4 regions of the Enterobacter sp. RHBSTW-00175 genome follow, and region 3 is predicted to be linked to each of the others. Evidence: predicted binding sites of a transcription regulator. Region 3 holds the regulator's gene; each other region holds the start of a gene.
The links. Region 3 encodes PurR, which represses purine synthesis genes. Its sites were predicted from a motif close to CANGCAAACGTTTGCNTG; they were not measured.
Positions count from the first base shown of each region.

Region 1: a site for PurR is predicted at 2,180-2,197, ahead of galS (HTH-type transcriptional regulator GalS). Genes of this name have one in related genera too.
Region 2: a site for PurR is predicted at 3,185-3,202, ahead of purH (bifunctional phosphoribosylaminoimidazolecarboxamide formyltransferase/IMP cyclohydrolase). Genes of this name have one in related genera too.
Region 4: a site for PurR is predicted at 3,238-3,255, ahead of purT (formate-dependent phosphoribosylglycinamide formyltransferase). Genes of this name have one in related genera too.

Region 1 is NZ_CP055930.1:275,773-280,736, reverse strand. Features, by position in the region: gene HV107_RS01305 (YbfB/YjiJ family MFS transporter) at 1-202, shown strand, start outside; gene folE (GTP cyclohydrolase I FolE) at 306-974, shown strand; gene yeiB (DUF418 domain-containing protein YeiB) at 993-2,150, shown strand; gene galS (HTH-type transcriptional regulator GalS) at 2,306-3,328, shown strand; gene mglB (galactose/glucose ABC transporter substrate-binding protein MglB) at 3,623-4,621, shown strand; gene mglA (galactose/methyl galactoside ABC transporter ATP-binding protein MglA) at 4,701-4,964, shown strand, end outside.
Region 2 is NZ_CP055930.1:2,390,811-2,395,774, forward strand. Features, by position in the region: gene HV107_RS11325 (DUF1481 domain-containing protein) at 1-134, shown strand, start outside; gene purD (phosphoribosylamine--glycine ligase) at 180-1,472, opposite strand; gene purH (bifunctional phosphoribosylaminoimidazolecarboxamide formyltransferase/IMP cyclohydrolase) at 1,488-3,077, opposite strand; rRNA gene HV107_RS11340 (16S ribosomal RNA) at 3,639-4,964, shown strand, end outside.
Region 3 is NZ_CP055930.1:4,453,753-4,458,716, reverse strand. Features, by position in the region: gene HV107_RS21570 (MFS transporter) at 1-1,161, opposite strand, end outside; gene HV107_RS21565 (YnhF family membrane protein) at 1,327-1,416, opposite strand; gene purR (HTH-type transcriptional repressor PurR) at 1,714-2,739, shown strand; gene punR (DNA-binding transcriptional activator PunR) at 2,756-3,667, opposite strand; gene punC (purine nucleoside transporter PunC) at 3,782-4,964, shown strand, end outside.
Region 4 is NZ_CP055930.1:5,300,518-5,305,481, reverse strand. Features, by position in the region: gene edd (phosphogluconate dehydratase) at 1-1,287, shown strand, start outside; gene kdgA (bifunctional 4-hydroxy-2-oxoglutarate aldolase/2-dehydro-3-deoxy-phosphogluconate aldolase) at 1,325-1,966, shown strand; gene purT (formate-dependent phosphoribosylglycinamide formyltransferase) at 2,026-3,204, opposite strand; gene ptrB (oligopeptidase B) at 3,403-4,964, shown strand, end outside.

The DNA of each region.
Region 1 (4,964 bases), 1.2 Mb from region 3:
ACCTCAGCATACGCGTTATATGGCTGGGCTGCTCACCACAGGCTATGCGGTAGGGCAACTTGTTGGCCCTGTGACCTCGGCATTATCTACCTGGTTTTTGCATCAGCTGGAGCCTGCGTTAGGGCTTGCGGGTATTGCACTGTTTATCGGCGGTGCGCTAGTCTGGAACCGCAAGGCCGAAAGGCAACAGCAATTGCAATAATTATCGTCGTGAATACTGGATTATGTGCGCCGCCTCACGCACAATGAGCGCACACTTTTGCCACAACGAGGGCAGAAGACAGCCACACCTGCGGGAGAAAAAAATGTCATCACTCAGTAAAGAAGCTGCCCTGGTTCATGAAGCCCTGCTTGCGCGCGGCCTTGAAACGCCTCTGCGTCCACCCGTTCAGGAGATGGACAATGAAACACGTAAACGTCTGATTTCCGGCCATATGACCGAGATTATGCAACTGCTGAATCTCGATCTGAGCGATGACAGCCTGATGGAAACCCCTCACCGCATCGCGAAAATGTATGTCGATGAGATTTTCTCGGGCCTGGACTACGCTAACTTCCCGAAAATCACCGTTATCGAAAATAAGATGAAGGTTGATGAGATGGTAACGGTTCGCGACATTACGCTGACCAGCACCTGCGAGCATCACTTCGTCACTATCGACGGTAAAGCCACCGTGGCATACATTCCGAAAGATACGGTTATTGGTCTGTCGAAAATCAACCGTATCGTGCGCTTCTTTGCGCAGCGCCCGCAGGTACAGGAACGTCTGACGCAACAGATCCTGACTGCGCTGCAAACATTGCTGGGAACCAATAACGTGGCGGTGTCTATTGATGCGGTTCACTATTGTGTGAAAGCGCGCGGCGTTCGTGATGCGACCAGTGCGACCACCACTACGTCTCTGGGCGGCCTGTTTAAATCCAGCCAGAACACTCGCCAGGAGTTCCTGCGCGCGGTGCGTCACCACAACTAATCAGGCAGGGCAGGGTACATGGAGCGAAATGTCACGCTCGATTTTGTTCGCGGCGTCGCCATTCTCGGTATCCTGCTGCTTAATATCAGCGCCTTTGGTTTGCCAAAGGCCGCTTATCTCAACCCGGCGTGGTACGGTGACATCACCCGTAGCGATGCCTGGACGTGGGCGTTGCTCGATCTTTTCGCCCAGGTCAAATTCCTCACCCTCTTTGCGCTGTTGTTTGGTGCCGGTCTTCAGTTGCTGTTAAAGCGCGGTACGCGCTGGATACAGTCTCGTCTGACTCTGTTAGTTATTCTTGGTTTTATCCACGGCCTGCTTTTCTGGGACGGCGATATTCTGCTGGCTTATGGATTAGTCGGCTTAATCTGCTGGCGACTGATCCGCGATGCGCACAGCGTGAAAAGCCTCTTTAACACCGGCGTTATGCTGTATCTCATGGGCATCGGTGTGCTGATACTGCTGGGGATGATCTCGGGCGACGCTACCAACCGTTCGTGGATCCCGGATGCGGCGAACCTCCAGTATGAACAGTTCTGGAAGCTGAAAGGTGGCGTGGAAGCAATAAGCAACCGCGCAGATATGCTCGGTGACAATCTTCTGGCGCTGGGGGCGCAGTATGGCTGGCAGCTGGCGGGAATGATGCTGATGGGCGCCTCGCTGATGCGAACGGGCTGGCTGAAAGGCGAATTCAGCCTTCGCCATTATCGTCGAGTCGGGGCCGGGCTGGTTGCGATTGGTGTGCTGATTAATGTTCCGGCAATCGTGATGCAGTGGCATCTTGACTGGAATTACCGCTGGTGTGCCTTCCTGCTTCAGGTGCCTCGCGAGCTTGGCGCACCGTTCCAGACCGTTGGCTATGCGGCGCTGATTTATGGCTTCTGGCCACAGCTGTGTCGCTTCTGGTTAGTCAGTGCCGTTGCCTGTGTCGGGCGAATGGCGCTGAGCAATTACTTACTGCAAACGTTGATTTGCACCACGCTTTTCTATCGTTTCGGTCTGTTTATGAAATTCGACCGACTCGAACTGCTGGCGTTTGTTATTCCGGTATGGGTCGTGAATGTGGCGTTTTCGGTTATCTGGCTGCGTTATTTCCGCCAGGGACCACTGGAATGGCTATGGCGGCAATTAACCGCACATGCTTCGGGTGTATCATTGAGTAATACATCCAGATAACGATCTGGATCACAATCATTAACAAAACGGATGTAAACGTTTTCATCCGTGTGAGCTTCTTCACGTAGTCCCCTTTCTCTCGCTGCCAAAATAGCCACCTTGCTTAACACAGGGGGTGTCTGTGAGTTGCTGCAATCCTATTAAGGATGGTGAATATGATCACCATTCGTGATGTCGCCCGCCAGGCGGGCGTTTCTGTTGCTACTGTCTCGCGCGTGCTGAACAACAGCGCGCTGGTCAGCCCTGAAACTCGTGAAGCCGTGATGAAAGCCGTCACGCAACTGGGATACAGGCCGAATGCCAATGCCCAGGCGTTAGCCACCCAGGTAAGTGACACCATTGGTGTGGTGGTGATGGATGTATCTGACTCATTCTTTGGCGCGCTGGTCAAAGCGGTCGACGTTGTCGCGCAGCAGCACCAGAAGTATGTGCTGATTGGCAATAGCTATCATGAGGCTGAAAAAGAGCGTCATGCGATTGAAGTTCTGATTCGCCAGCGATGTAACGCATTGATTGTTCACTCAAAAGCCTTGAGTGATGAGGAGCTGGCAGGGTTTATGGAACAAATCCCTGGTATGGTGCTGATCAATCGAATTGTTCCAGGTTACGCCCACCGTTGTGTCGGGCTGGATAACGTCAGCGGTGCCATGATGGCCACGCGGATGCTGATTAACAATGGCCATCAGCGTATCGGCTTTCTGGCATCCAACCATCATATTGAAGACGATGCTATGCGCCGCGAAGGGTGGCAGAGGGCGCTGAAAGAGCACGGCATTACGCCTCTGGAAAGCTGGGTGGGTACTGGCTCGCCTGATATGCAGGGTGGGGAAGCGGCGATGGTCGAACTGCTGGGGCGCAATCTTCACCTTTCTGCTGTCTTTACCTACAACGATAACATGGCGGCGGGCGCGCTTACGGCGCTGAAAGACAACGGAATTGCGGTGCCACAGCATTTGTCGCTGATTGGTTTTGATGATATCCCGATTGCGCGTTACACCGATCCGCAGCTGACCACGGTGCGATATCCGATTGCTTCAATGGCAAAACTGGCGACTGAGCTGGCGTTACAAGGCGCGGCAGGGCAGTTGGATCCGGGGGCAACACACTGTTTCATGCCGACTTTAGTGCGTCGCCATTCGGTATCTATTCGGCAAACTGTGGTTCCGATCACTAACTGATTACGTAGGTCGATGTAACCGTTTTCAATCTGTGAGTAAATTCACAGTATCTTAACAAGGCGCTTACTATGATGTCAGCGTTTTAGGAGCTGAAACGCTATGTAACGGTGATTAATCACTTTCACTATAGCCAAAGTACCGCAAACAACCAATAAAACGCATTTCTGGAGCGTTACCGAACACGGAAGATAGAAATTTTATAAGTGAACTTCGGCTGTCAGTAACGTTTTTTTAACACCTGCCCGCCGACCGTTATTCACAAGAACTACCCTGCATAAAAAAACCGGAGATACCATGAATAAGAAGGTGTTGACTCTGTCTGCTGTTATGGCAAGTATGCTTTTTGGTGCAACAGCGCACGCTGCGGATACCCGTATTGGTGTGACAATCTATAAATACGACGACAACTTCATGTCTGTTGTTCGTAAAGCTATCGAGAAAGATGCTAAAGCAGCGCCAGACGTTCAGCTGCTGATGAATGACTCCCAGAACGACCAGTCCAAGCAGAATGATCAGATCGACGTACTGCTGGCGAAAGGCGTGAAAGCACTGGCAATCAACCTGGTTGACCCAGCAGCGGCAGGCACAGTTATCGAGAAAGCGCGTGGCCAGAATGTGCCAATCGTTTTCTTCAACAAAGAACCTTCTCGTAAAGCGCTGGACAGCTATGACAAAGCGTTTTACGTAGGTACTGACTCTAAAGAGTCCGGTATTATCCAGGGCGATCTGATTGCTAAACACTGGGCGGCAAACCCTAACTGGGACCTGAACAAAGATGGTCAGATCCAGTTCGTTCTGCTGAAAGGCGAACCAGGCCACCCGGATGCTGAAGCACGTACCACTTACGTTATCAAAGAACTGAACGACAAAGGCCTGAAAACTCAGCAACTGGCGTTAGATACTGCAATGTGGGATACCGCTCAGGCGAAAGATAAGATGGACGCGTGGCTGTCTGGCCCGAATGCTAACAAAATCGAAGTGGTTATCGCCAACAACGATGCGATGGCAATGGGTGCAGTAGAAGCGCTGAAAGCACACAACAAATCTTCCATCCCTGTGTTCGGTGTGGATGCTCTGCCTGAAGCACTGGCGCTGGTTAAATCTGGCGCAATGGCCGGTACCGTTCTGAACGATGCTAACAACCAGGCGAAAGCCACCTTCGATCTGGCGAAAAACCTGGCCGACGGTAAAGGTGCAGCTGATGGCACCAACTGGAAGATTGAAAACAAAATCGTTCGCGTTCCATACGTGGGCGTAGACCAGTCCAACCTGGCTGAGTTTATCGGTAAATAAGTCATTAGTACTGTCTCCACTGGGCGCAATTCGTTGCGCCCTTTTATAACGCGATATGCGAGGCCAACAAGGTATAATTATGGTCAGCACAAATACTCAGTCGTCCGGTGAATACTTGTTGGAAATGACCGGTGTCAACAAGTCTTTTCCCGGTGTTAAGGCACTCGATAATGTTAATTTAAAAGTTCGTCCTCACTCTATTCATGCCTTAATGGGTGAAAACGGTGCAGGGAAATCGACATTATTAAAATGTCTTTTTGGGATCTATCAAAAAGATTCTGGCAGCATACTTTTTCAGGGGAAAGAGATCGATTTCCATTCAGCTAAAGAAGCACTGGAAAAC
Region 2 (4,964 bases), 2.1 Mb from region 3:
ATATTCAACGTCGACAGCAAAAGTCGTCGGTTGAAGTGAGTGTATCCTGGCTGGAAGCACCGGAAGGATCTCAGCTGCTGCTGGTGGCGAACGAAAATTTCTGCACCTGGCAGCCGATGGAGAAGAGTTTCTGACGTAATTTCCCTCTCCCGGTGGGAGAGGGTTAGGGTTAGAGGGTATTACTCGCCCTGCTCACGCGCTATCGCGCGATAACCAATATCCCGGCGGCTGAAGCTACCGTTCCAGTGAATATCTGCCATCAACGCATACGCACGCTTCTGAGCCTCTGCGACGGTATTGCCAAGCGCAGTCGCGCACAGCACGCGGCCACCGTTGGTCAGCACGCGATCGTCATCAGACAGTTTCGTCCCCGCATGGAATACCTTACCGCCTTCAGTCTCTTCCAGCGGCAGACCGTGGATTTCGTCACCGGTGTTGTAGTTACCCGGATAACCGCCCGCAGCAATCACCACGCCCAGAGAAGCACGTTCGTCCCACTCGGAGTTTTTCTCGTCCAGCTTGCCTTCGCAGGCCGCCAGACACAGATCAACCAGATCGGATTTCATGCGCAGCATGATCGGCTGAGTTTCAGGATCGCCAAAGCGACAGTTGAACTCGATAACCTTCGGATTACCCTGCTTGTCGATCATCAGGCCCGCATAGAGGAAACCGGTGTAGGTGTTACCTTCGGCCGCCATGCCTTTTACGGTTGGCCAGATAATGCGATCCATCGTGCGCTGATGCACGTCATCAGTCACGACCGGAGCCGGGGAGTACGCGCCCATACCGCCAGTATTCGGGCCGGTATCCGCATCGCCAACACGTTTGTGATCCTGGCTGGTGGCCATTGGCAGTACGTGCTCGCCGTCGACCATCACGATAAAGCTCGCCTCTTCACCGTCGAGGAACTCCTCGATAACAATACGGTGGCCAGCGTCACCAAACGCGTTGCCTGCCAGCATATCCTGGACTGCAGCTTCTGCTTCTTCGAGGGTCATCGCCACGATAACACCTTTACCGGCAGCCAGGCCGTCGGCTTTAATAACAATCGGCGCGCCTTTTTCACGCAGATAAGCCAGGGCTGGCTCAACTTCCGTGAAGTTCTGGTATTCCGCAGTGGGAATATTGTGGCGAGCGAGGAAATCTTTGGTGAACGCTTTGGAGCCTTCGAGCTGCGCGGCGCCTTCGGTTGGACCGAAGATTTTCAGGCCCGCAGCGCGGAATGCATCAACCACGCCAATCACCAGCGGAGCTTCCGGGCCAACGATAGTCAGGTCGATCTTCTCGTTCTGGGCAAAGCTCAGCAGCGCCGGGATATCTGTTACGCCGATAGCCACGTTTTGCAGCGCAGGCTCCAGCGCCGTACCGGCGTTGCCTGGTGCGACAAAGACGGTTTTCACCAGCGGGGATTGTGCTGCTTTCCACGCCAGAGCGTGCTCGCGCCCGCCGTTACCAATCACTAATACTTTCATTGTCTGCTCCGTGGATTAATGGCGGAAGTGGCGCATGTCGGTGAAGATCATCGCAATGCCGTGTTCATCGGCTGCGGCAATCACTTCGTCGTCACGAATGGAACCGCCAGGCTGGATCACACAGGTGATACCTACAGCTGCGGCAGCATCGATACCGTCACGGAACGGGAAGAAGGCGTCAGACGCCATGGCGGAGCCTTTCACTTCCAGACCTTCGTCACCTGCTTTGATGCCGGCGATTTTGGCAGAATAAACGCGGCTCATCTGGCCTGCGCCTATTCCGATGGTCATGTTCTCTTTTGCATAAACAATGGCGTTGGATTTCACGAACTTCGCCACTTTCCAGCAGAACAGCGCATCACGCAGTTCCTGCTCGGTTGGCTGGCGCTTAGTTACAACGCGCAGATCACCCGCCGTGACCATACCCAGATCGCGATCCTGAACCAGCAGGCCGCCGTTCACGCGTTTGAAGTCCAGGCCTGATACGCGCTCAGCCCACTGACCGCAAACCAGCACGCGCACGTTCTGTTTTGCGGCGGTGATTTTCAGGGCTTCTTCCGTGGCAGATGGCGCGATGATCACTTCAACAAACTGACGGGAGATGATGGCCTGTGCGGTTTCAGCATCCAGTTCGCGGTTGAAAGCAATAATGCCGCCGAATGCAGAGGTCGGGTCAGTTTTATAAGCGCGATCGTAGGCATCCAGAATAGAGGTGCTTACCGCCACGCCGCATGGGTTTGCGTGCTTCACAATAACGCAGGCTGGCTCGCTGAACTCTTTCACACATTCCAGCGCGGCATCGGTGTCGGCAATGTTGTTATAAGAGAGCGCTTTGCCCTGAACCTGCTGTGCAGTCGCCACAGATGCTTCTTTTACTTCTTCTTCTATATAGAAGGCAGCCTGCTGGTGGCTGTTCTCACCGTAACGCATATCCTGCTTCTTAATGAAGTTCAGGTTCAGGGTACGTGGGAAGCGACCAGACGGCTCACGGCTTTCGCCATGATAAGCTGGCACCAGGCTACCGAAGTAGTTGGCGATCATGCTGTCGTAAGCGGCGGTGTGTTCGAAAGCTTTAATGGCGAGGTCGAAACGCGTATCCAGAGTCAGGGAGCCTTCGTTGGCATCCATCTCATTAATAATAGCAGCGTAGTCGTTGCTCTTAACCACGATGGCAACATCTTTATGGTTCTTGGCAGCGGAGCGCACCATGGTTGGGCCACCGATATCAATATTCTCTACTGCATCTTCCAGAGAGCAGCCTTCGCGGGCAACGGTCTGGGCAAATGGGTAGAGGTTAACAACAACCATGTCGATCGGCGCAATATCATGTTGTTCCATAATACCGTCATCCTGGCCGCGACGGCCAAGGATGCCGCCATGCACTTTCGGGTGCAGAGTTTTCACGCGTCCATCCATCATTTCCGGGAAACCGGTGTAATCGGACACTTCGGTAACCGGCAAGCCTTTATCTGCTAACAGGCGAGCAGTTCCGCCAGTAGAAAGCAGCTCTACACCACGTGCAGAAAGTGCCTGAGCGAATTCGACGATACCGGCTTTATCAGAAACACTGAGCAGAGCGCGGCGGATTGGACGACGTTGTTGCATGGTAAATCCCCTGGATTTCACGATTACAGTGAGCGTTAGATGAATTTTCCACAAAAAAACTCAGCTAACACCCCTAACGGGACATCCTTGTCAGGCGCGAGCATTTTAACGAAAACGTTTGCGCAACGCTCGCGAATTTTCACTTTTTCGTAGTATTGTGGATAAGTCTGTGTGTAAAAAGGTATAAGGCGGGGTTTTGCTGTGGAATGCAGCAGTCAGTCATTTTTCTGCAATTTTTCTATTGCGGCCTGCGGAGAACTCCCTATAATGCGCCTCCATCGACACGGCGGATGTGAATCACTTCACAAACAACGCGGTCGGTTGAAGAGAAAAAATCCTGAAATAACGGGTTGACTCTGAAAGAGGAAAGCGTAATATACGCCACCTCGCAACGGTGAGCTGAAAGCCACGTTGCACTGCTCTTTAACAATTTATCAGACAATCTGTGTGGGCACTCAAAGTGACATGGATTCTTAACGTCGCAAGACGAAAAATGAATACCAAGTCTCTGAGTGAACATACGTAATTCATTACGAAGTTTAATTCACGAGCATCAAACTTAAATTGAAGAGTTTGATCATGGCTCAGATTGAACGCTGGCGGCAGGCCTAACACATGCAAGTCGAGCGGTAACACAGGGAGCTTGCTCCTGGGTGACGAGCGGCGGACGGGTGAGTAATGTCTGGGAAACTGCCTGATGGAGGGGGATAACTACTGGAAACGGTAGCTAATACCGCATAACGTCGCAAGACCAAAGAGGGGGACCTTCGGGCCTCTTGCCATCAGATGTGCCCAGATGGGATTAGCTAGTAGGTGGGGTAACGGCTCACCTAGGCGACGATCCCTAGCTGGTCTGAGAGGATGACCAGCCACACTGGAACTGAGACACGGTCCAGACTCCTACGGGAGGCAGCAGTGGGGAATATTGCACAATGGGCGCAAGCCTGATGCAGCCATGCCGCGTGTATGAAGAAGGCCTTCGGGTTGTAAAGTACTTTCAGCGAGGAGGAAGGCATTAAGGTTAATAACCTTGGTGATTGACGTTACTCGCAGAAGAAGCACCGGCTAACTCCGTGCCAGCAGCCGCGGTAATACGGAGGGTGCAAGCGTTAATCGGAATTACTGGGCGTAAAGCGCACGCAGGCGGTCTGTCAAGTCGGATGTGAAATCCCCGGGCTCAACCTGGGAACTGCATTCGAAACTGGCAGGCTAGAGTCTTGTAGAGGGGGGTAGAATTCCAGGTGTAGCGGTGAAATGCGTAGAGATCTGGAGGAATACCGGTGGCGAAGGCGGCCCCCTGGACAAAGACTGACGCTCAGGTGCGAAAGCGTGGGGAGCAAACAGGATTAGATACCCTGGTAGTCCACGCCGTAAACGATGTCGACTTGGAGGTTGTTCCCTTGAGGAGTGGCTTCCGGAGCTAACGCGTTAAGTCGACCGCCTGGGGAGTACGGCCGCAAGGTTAAAACTCAAATGAATTGACGGGGGCCCGCACAAGCGGTGGAGCATGTGGTTTAATTCGATGCAACGCGAAGAACCTTACCTACTCTTGACATCCAGAGAACTTTCCAGAGATGGATTGGTGCCTTCGGGAACTCTGAGACAGGTGCTGCATGGCTGTCGTCAGCTCGTGTTGTGAAATGTTGGGTTAAGTCCCGCAACGAGCGCAACCCTTATCCTTTGTTGCCAGCGGTTCGGCCGGGAACTCAAAGGAGACTGCCAGTGATAAACTGGAGGAAGGTGGGGATGACGTCAAGTCATCATGGCCCTTACGAGTAGGGCTACACACGTGCTACAATGGCATATACAAAGAGAAGCGACCTCGCGAGAGCAAGCGGACCTCATAAAGTATGTCGTAGTCCGGATTGGAGTCTGCAACTCGACTCC
Region 3 (4,964 bases):
AGCCGCGCAGGCCGTTTCTGGCTGTTTACGACCCGACATCAGTACCAGCAGTAACCCCAGAGCCGCAATAATCGCCCCCATTACCGGCACAAAGCTGTACCCCAGGCCACCCGAAATCACCGCACCGCCGGCCGCAGCGCCCAGTGCATTACCCAGGTTAAACGCACCAATATTCACGGATGAAGAGAGTCCTGGCGCTTCATGCGCCACACGCATTACCCGCATCTGCAACGGCGGAACCACGGCAAAGGTCGCCGCACCCCATACCACCATCGCAATGGCTGCGCCAATTTCGTTACGCGCCAGCCACGGAATGGCCACCATGATGACAATCAGCAGCGTTAAGAAGCCTTTCAGCGTGCCACTCACGGAACGGTCTGCCAGCTTACCGCCCAGGTAGTTACCGATAGAGAACCCTACGCCAATCAGCACCAGCATCGCGGTAATAAAGACCGGCGTGGCATGAGTAATGTCGTGCAGCACGGGCGAAATATAGGTATAGAGCGTGAACATCGCCCCAGCCCCCAGCACGGTGGTCAGCAGTGCAGACAATACCTGAGGACGAACCAGCACGGACAGCTCTTTGCGTACATCAGGGCGTTCGCCTGCGCTGCCTTTTGGCAACGAGAAGAACAGTGCGACCATAGCAATCACGCCCAGTGCAGCGGTTGCCAGGAACGACATACGCCAGCCGATCGCTTCACCCAGCCACGTGGCCGCAGGTACACCGCCGATGTTGGCAATGGTCAGACCCATAAACATGGTTGCCACGGCGCTGGCCTGCTTATGTTTAGGTACAACGCTTGCTGCAACCACCGAGCCCAGTCCGAAGAAGGCACCGTGGTTAAGGCTGGTCAGGATACGTGACAACATCAGCGTGGTGTAATCCGGTGAAAGCGCGGAAAGCACATTCCCCAGGGTAAAAATAGCCATCAGGAAAATCAGCGCATTACGGCGCGCACGGTGTGAAAGCAGCAACGTCATTAACGGTGCCCCTACCATCACGCCAATCGCGTAGGCGCTAATCAGCATACCGGCCGCCGGGATAGAGACGTCTACACCCCGGGCGATAACAGGCAATAACCCCATCGGGGAAAATTCGGTGGTGCCAATCCCAAAAGCGCCAATCGCCAGGGCCAGCAGAGGATAATTGATTTTCATGAGTCAACTCCGGATGCCGTGTCGTACCGCGACACAGAACAAAGAAGCAAAAAGCATGACACCAATCACAAAAAATGAGAAGTTAACAATTTGGCAAAAGATTATTGCCGGAGAAGTAACAATCAGCGAGGAATGTGGAGGGAGAGAACTCTCCCCCCGCGTAAATCAGTGCAATACAGCCGTCAGACCAGCTGCAACAATCAGTGCCAGCACGATAACGGTGGTCGTCAGCGAAAACTTAAGATCGGTACTCATCAATTTTTCTCCTTTTAATCACCTTACGAAAAGTGAGCTTGCTCATTTTTACACAGTTTACGTCAAAAATCTTCTTGGATTTAAACTGATATCCACTTTTGCTCTTCCCCTTTTCATCAAGATAGGACAAAATTCCACGCTAAATTTATTAGCGTACCGGCCATTGACCCCCTCCTGACGTCCTGTGTCGTTTTCCCGGCGTGTCGCAATTCCAGATTGCGTGATAAGGGTGAGAGAAGGCAAACGTTTACCTTCAAGTTTTTCAGGAGCTTAGGATATGGTCTGGAGTGACATTTAATGGCAACAATTAAAGACGTGGCAAAACGCGCAAACGTTTCCACTACAACCGTATCACATGTAATTAACAAAACCCGTTTTGTAGCGGAAGAGACGCGTAATGCCGTCTGGGCGGCGATCAAAGAACTGCACTATTCGCCAAGCGCGGTCGCACGTAGCCTTAAAGTTAATCACACCAAATCCATTGGTTTGCTGGCCACCAGCAGCGAAGCTGCATATTTCGCAGAGATAATCGAGGCGGTCGAGAAAAACTGCTTCCAGAAAGGCTATACCCTGATCCTGGGTAACGCATGGAACAACCATGAGAAACAGCGCGCTTATCTGTCAATGATGGCGCAAAAACGCGTGGATGGCCTGCTGGTCATGTGTTCCGAATACCCGGATTCTGTGCTCTCCATGCTGGAAGAGTACCGTCACATCCCAATGGTGGTGATGGACTGGGGTGAAGCGCACGCCGATTTTACTGACTCAGTAATCGATAACGCCTTTGAAGGCGGTTACATGGCCGGTCGTTATCTGGTAGAACGGGGTCACCGCGAGATTGGCGTGATTCCAGGTCCACTGGAGCGCAACACCGGTGCAGGCCGCCTGGCCGGATTTATGAAAGCCATGGAAGAAGCACTGATCACCGTTCCAGAAAACTGGATTGTTCAGGGTGACTTTGAGCCTGAATCCGGTTACCGCGCAATGCAGCAAATAGTCTCCCAGCCGCATCGTCCGACTGCTGTCTTCTGCGGTGGCGATATTATGGCGATGGGTGCGCTTTGTGCTGCCGATGAGCTGGGTCTGCGCGTACCGCAGGATATTTCTGTGATCGGGTATGACAACGTGCGCAACGCGCGTTTCTTCACCCCGGCGCTGACCACTATTCATCAACCGAAAGATTCTCTGGGTGAAACAGCCTTCAACATGCTGATGGACAGGATCGTTAACAAACGTGAAGAGTCGCAGTCAATTGAAGTCCACCCGCGTCTTATCGAACGTCGCTCCGTGGCGGACGGTCCTTTCCGCGACTACCGCCGTTAATCGTGTACGGAGCCAGTTAATCTGGCTCCCGTAACCACTCCCTGTTCAGCGTTTCACTGTCCCCCAGGTAATCCAGCAGCCAGGCCATCGCGGGCGATACGTCACTTTGCTGCCAGGTCAGACAACAGGCCGCGTCCGGGAATGGGTTTTCAAGCTCAAGGGCAACCCACTCCCCGGCATCGATTCGTGGTCTGGCAAAATGGACCGGCACCATTGCCACACACAACCCGGCAGAAAGGCAGGTCGCGGAGGATTCCCAGTCGGGCGCAATCACCCGTCGCTGGTTATCCAGAAGCCAGGTCACACGCTTGGGTAACGAGCGTGACGTATCTTCCAGTACCAGCGATGGCCAGTTACGCAGGGTATCATCGCTTAACGGCCCTGCCATTGCCGCCAGCGGGTGATCGCTTGCCACCACGCATTTCCAGCTTAACATTCCCATATCGCGAAATGCGTAACGTCCCCCAACGGGTATGGCCTGTGTTGCGCCGATCGCCATCTCTGCCCTGCCATCTGCCAGCGCATCCCAGACACCGTTAAAGACTTCCTGCGATACCCGCAGCTCGACATCGGAGAAGTGGCGATAAAAATCGACAATCATCTGCCGGGTACGTTCGGGTTTTACGATGTTATCCACCGCAATAGAAAGATGACCTCGCCAGCCATTAGCAATCTGCTGACACTGTTCACGAGTGATCTGCATTTTTTTGATAACAGAACGCCCTTCTTTCAAAAACCACGCCCCGGCAGGCGTTAACTCCACGTCGCGATGGCGGCGTTCAAACAGCGGAACGGCCAGCCACTCCTCAAGCTGACGCACCGTGTAGCTAATGGCCGAGGGGACGCGGTGTAGTTCCTGCGCGGCTCCGCTGAAGCTGCCGTTACGGGCGACAGCATCCACAACTTCAAGAGAATAATCTGACCACATTTTCTGCCTGCAAAAAATTTGAATGCACCCGCCAAATATTAGCGTTTCACAAGCCGCTTTGCACTCCCTACACTCTGCGCCAACGTACCCTGCCTCCTTAAGGAGAATAAAACAATGCAACCCAGGAAAGGTTTTCTAGTCTGGCTCGGCGGCTTAAGCGTGCTGGGCTTTTTAGCTACCGATATGTACTTACCCGCATTCGCTGCAATGCAGGAAGATTTGCAAACGCCTGCCGCGGCCATTAGCGCCAGCCTGAGTTTGTTCCTCGCCGGTTTTGCCTTTGCACAACTGCTGTGGGGGCCGCTCTCCGACCGTTTTGGTCGTAAACCAGTGCTGTTACTGGGTCTGGCAATTTTTGCCGTAGGCTGTCTTGGGATGTTGTGGGTACGCGATGCGACCTGGTTACTGGTGCTGCGTTTTGTTCAGGCCGTCGGCGTTTGTGCCGCAGCGGTCACCTGGCAGGCGCTGGTGACGGATTACTATCCGGCTTCACGGACCAATCGAATTTTTGCCACTATTATGCCGCTGGTAGGCCTCTCTCCCGCGCTTGCACCACTGCTGGGCAGTTGGATCCTGGCGCATTTCGACTGGCAGGCGATTTTCGCCACCCTGTTTGCCATCACTCTGGTGCTGATGCTGCCCGCATTCGCCCTGAAACCTGCGCATAAAAAAGAGACACATCCGGAAGCGAAGCCAATTACCTTTACCTCTTTGCTGCGCACCAAAGCGTACCGCGGCAACGTGCTTATCTACGCCGCCTGTTCAGCCAGCTTCTTTGCATGGCTGACCGGCTCACCCTTTATTCTGCACGATATGGGGTACAGCCCGGCGGCCATCGGCCTGAGCTATGTTCCACAGACTATCGCCTTCCTGGTGGGCGGTTACGGTTGCCGTGCGGCGCTGCAAAAATGGCAGGGGCAGCAGATGTTACCCTGGCTGCTGGCGCTGTACGCTTTAAGCGTTATTGGTACCTGGGCCGTCGGCTTTATTCCGGGTGCTGGTCTGGCGGAAATCCTGATTCCATTCTGTGTGATGGCAATTGCTAACGGTGCCATTTACCCGATTGTGGTGGCGCAGGCTTTACGGCCGTTCCCACAGGCAACGGGCCGTGCGGCAGCCTTGCAGAACACACTGCAACTGGGGCTGTGCTTCCTGGCAAGCCTGGTGGTATCGGCACTGATTGCAACACCACTGCTCACCACCACCAGCGTGATGCTGGTTACCGTTGCACTTGCTGGCATCGGCTATCAGATGCAGTCATCGGCACACCGTGAGGATAATACGGCAGCCCAGGCTG
Region 4 (4,964 bases), 850 kb from region 3:
GTGCCGTCAGGCCCGATGGCAAGTGGCCTGCCAAACAAAGAAAAAGTGCGTATCCGCCAGCTGTATGCCGAAGGTAAAGCGGATCGTCAGGCGCTGCTGGAAGCCGAAGCTGCCTCCTACCACGCACCAGGTACCTGTACGTTCTACGGTACGGCCAACACCAATCAGATGGTGGTGGAATTTATGGGTATGCAGCTTCCGGGTTCATCCTTCATTCAGCCGGATGCGCCACTGCGTCAGGCGCTGACCGAAGCCGCTGCCCGCCAGGTTACTCGCCTCACCGGAAACGGTAACGAGTGGATGCCGATGGGCAAAATGGTGGATGAGAAAGTTATCGTCAACGGGATTGTTGCCCTGCTGGCAACCGGCGGCTCAACCAACCACACCATGCACCTGGTGGCGATGGCACGTGCGGCGGGCATTCTGATTAACTGGGATGATTTCTCTGACATCTCAGCCGTTGTGCCGCTGATGGCGCGTCTGTACCCGAATGGCCCGGCAGACATTAACCACTTCCAGGCGGCTGGCGGCGTACCGGTGCTGATGCGTGAACTGCTCAAAGGCGGCTTGCTACATGAAGATGTGAATACGGTGGCAGGCTTTGGCTTGCAGCGTTACACCATGGAGCCGTGGCTGAACAATGGTGAACTGGACTGGCGTGATGGGGCGACTGCCTCCCTGGACGCACAGGTTATCGCAACCTTCGATACCCCGTTCTCCCGTCACGGTGGCACAAAAGTGCTGAGCGGCAACCTGGGGCGCGCGGTAATGAAAACCTCTGCCGTACCGGAAGAGAACCAGATTATCGAAGCTCCGGCTGTGGTATTTGAAAGCCAGCACGATGTTTTACCAGCCTTCGATGCCGGTCTTCTCGACAGGGATTGCGTGGTGGTCGTGCGCCATCAGGGGCCAAAAGCGAACGGGATGCCAGAATTACATAAACTTATGCCGCCACTTGGTGTATTATTGGACCGCTGTTTCAAAATTGCGTTGGTTACCGATGGACGCCTCTCTGGTGCTTCAGGTAAAGTGCCTTCAGCAATCCACGTGACGCCTGAAGCGTACGATGGTGGATTGCTGGCGAAAGTCCGTGACGGCGATATGATTCGCGTCAATGGCCAGACAGGCGAGTTAACCCTGCTGGTGGATGAGGCTGAACTTGCTGCCCGTAAACCGCATATTCCTGACCTGAGCGCATCGCGCGTGGGAACCGGACGCGAAATGTTCAGTGCGCTGCGCGAGAAACTCTCCGGCGCGGAACAGGGTGCGACCTGTATTACGTTTTAAGACGACCTGAATTATCGATCTGGCGAGAGAAACTCTGATGAAAAACTGGAAAACAAGTGCAGAAGCAATCCTGAAAACTGGCCCTGTCGTGCCGGTAATCGTGGTGAATAAGCTGGAACACGCCGTACCTATGGCAAAAGCGCTGGTTGCTGGCGGTGTTCGCGTGCTGGAAGTGACCCTGCGTACTGCCTGTGCAATGGACGCGATCCGCGCGATCGCCAAAGAAGTACCGGAAGCAATTATCGGTGCGGGCACGGTTCTGAACCCACAACAGCTGGCTGACGTGACTGAAGCAGGCGCGCAGTTCGCTATCAGCCCTGGCCTGACTGAGCCACTGCTGAAAGCCGCTACCGAAGGCACCATTCCTTTGATCCCGGGTATCAGCACCGTTTCTGAACTGATGCTGGGCATGGACTACGGTCTGAAAGAGTTCAAATTCTTCCCGGCTGAAGCTAACGGCGGCACCAAAGCGTTGCAGGCCATTGCTGGCCCATTCTCTCAGGTTCGTTTCTGCCCGACTGGCGGTATTTCACCGGCGAACTACCGTGACTACCTGGCGCTGAAAAGCGTGCTGTGCATCGGTGGTTCATGGCTGGTTCCGGCGGATGCGCTGGAAGCGGGCGACTGGGATCGCATCACCAAACTGGCTCGCGAAGCGGTTGAAGGCGCGAAACAGTAAGTTTGCTTGCCGGGTAACCCGGCCTGCGAAATAAAAAACGGGCCTTTTGGCCCGTTTTTTTATCCTGCGACGATAATATTCGCCGCGGCTACTTTGGCTCTTGCCACGGCATCGTCCACGTTATCACCGGTGGCTAGCGCCACGCCAAGACGGCGCGTGCCGTCGATTTCCGGCTTACCAAACAGACGTACCTGCAACCCTGCGCCAACGGCACCGTTGACGTTATCAAACGTCACGTTCTGACTGGTCAATTGCGGCAGGATCACCGCCGATGCTGCCGGGCCGTACTGACGAATGCCGCCAACTGGCAGGCCAAGGAATGCGCGGACGTGCAGGGCAAACTCTGAGAGATCCTGTGAAATTAACGTCACCATCCCGGTATCGTGCGGACGAGGGGAGACTTCGCTGAACACCACATCGTCGCCACAGACAAACAGCTCAACGCCAAACAGACCATAACCGCCCAGGGCCAGAACCACTTTGCGGGCGATATCCTGCGCACGCTCCAGCGCCAGTGCGCTCATCTGTTGAGGCTGCCAGGATTCACGATAATCGCCATCTTCCTGACGATGGCCGATTGCTTCGCAGAAATGCACACCGTCCACAGCGCTGACGGTCAGAAGGGTGATCTCGAAATCAAACTTCACCACGCCTTCAACAATCACGCGTCCGGCGCCTGCACGGCCACCTTGTTGCGCGTAATCCCAGGCCTTGTCCAGCGTGGTGCTGTCGCGGATAAAGCTTTGTCCTTTGCCGGAAGAGCTCATCACTGGCTTAATGATGCACGGGTAGCCAATCTCTTCCACAGCGTTGATAAAGGCCTCTTTGCTGTCGGCAAAACGGTAGCTGGAGGTCGGCAGAGCCAGCTCTTCTGCCGCCAGGCGGCGAATGCCTTCGCGATTCATGGTGAGCTTTGCCGCTTTCGCACAAGGCACAACGCGCTGGCCTTCCTGCTCAAGCGCAATCAGCGTATCGGTGGCAATGGCTTCGATTTCGGGCACCACAAAATCCGGTTTTTCTTGTGCAATCAGTGCACGCAGGGCATCGCCATCCAGCATATTTATCACATGTGAGCGATGGGCAACATGCATGGCAGGTGCATCGGCATAACGGTCGACCGCAATCACTTCCACGCCTAAACGCTGGCACTCGATGGCGACTTCTTTACCCAGTTCACCCGAGCCCAGCAGCATTACGCGGGTGGCTGCCGGACGCAGCGCAGTTCCTAAACGAATCATAACAATCCCCCTGAAAAAGTTGCGCGCAGTATAAACGAAAACGTTTGCGTCTGTCTTGTCTCTGGCCCGATGAGGGGCTTAAGAAATTGTGCTTTCGAATTTCAGGGCTAACTTGCGGGGCTGACGGCGATGTTTCGCTTGCATCGTGCGCGTGTTTTGCCAACCTTATAAGGTGTAAAACCAAAACGAATAAACAACATGTCACCAAAAGCCCGACGCGAGCCTCACGCCATTACCACGCATGGCGATACACGCATAGACAACTATTACTGGCTGCGGGACGATTCACGTTCCCGCCCGGAGGTTCTCGACTATCTTCACCAGGAAAATGACTATGGCCGCAAGGTTATGGCCAGCCAGCAGGCGCTTCAGGACCGGCTATTAGCCGAAATGGTGGAACGTATCCCGCAGCGCGATATCTCCGCGCCCTGGACCAAAAATGGCTATCGCTATCGCCATATCTACGAGCCCGGCAACGAATACCCGGTGTATCAACGCCAGTCTGCCCTGAGCGCAGAATGGGACGACTGGGAAATCCTGCTGGATGCCAATCAGCGTGCTGCCCACAGCGAATTTTATACCCTGGGCGGTATGTCCATCTCGCCGGATAACGCCATTATGGCGCTGGCCGAGGATTATCTTTCGCGTCGGCAGTACGGTCTGCGCTTTCGCAATCTTGAAAGCGGGAACTGGTATCCCGAAATGCTCGACAACGTGTCACCGGATTTTGTCTGGGCGAATGATTCCGAAACGGTCTACTACGTTAAAAAACACGCGGTGACATTGCTGCCTTACCAGGTCTGGCGCCATACCATTGGGACATCTGCGGTTCAGGATGAGCTGGTGTATGAAGAGAAAGACGAAACCTTTTACGTCAGCCTGAGTAAAACTACATCCCGTCATTATGTCGTCATCTCTCTTGCCAGTGCGACCACCTCAGAAGTACTGCTGCTGGATGCGGAGCTTCCTGACGCACAGCCTTTGTGCTTCCTGCCGCGTCGTAAAGACCATGAGTACAGCCTGGATCACTACCAGCACAGCTTTTACCTGCGCTCAAACCGCGAGGGTAAAAACTTCGGCCTTTATAAAACCAAAGTGCGCGAAGAGCTGAAATGGGAGGTGTTAATTCCGGCCCGCGAACAGGTGATGCTGGAAGGATTTACGCTGTTCACTGACTGGCTGGTGGTGGAAGAGCGCCAGCGTGGGCTGACCAGCCTGCGGCAGATCAATCGTAAAACGCGGGAAGTGGTGGGGATTGCCTTTGATGACCCGGCCTATGTGACGTGGATTGGCTTCAACCCTGAACCGGAATCGTCTCGCCTTCGCTATGGCTACTCGTCAATGACCACACCTGACACGCTGTTCGAGCTGGATATGGACACCGGGCAGCGGCAGGTGCTGAAACAGGCTGCGGTTGCCGGTTTTGAGTCGGAGAATTATCGCAGTGAACACCTGTGGGTGAAAGCCCGGGATGGCGCGGAAGTGCCGGTATCGCTGGTGTATCGACCTGAACATTTTCGTAAGGGCAAAAATCCATTGCTGGTCTACGGTTACGGCTCGTATGGCGCCAGCATGGATGCCGATTTTAGCAGCAGCAGGCTAAGCCTCCTCGATCGAGGTTTCGTTTTTGCGATAGCACATGTGCGTGGCGGCAGTGAGCTGGGACATCACTGGTATGAAGAGGGGAAATTCCTCAGAAAGAAAAACACCTTCAATGACTATCTTGATGTCTGTGATGCGTTGATAGAGCAGGGCTATGG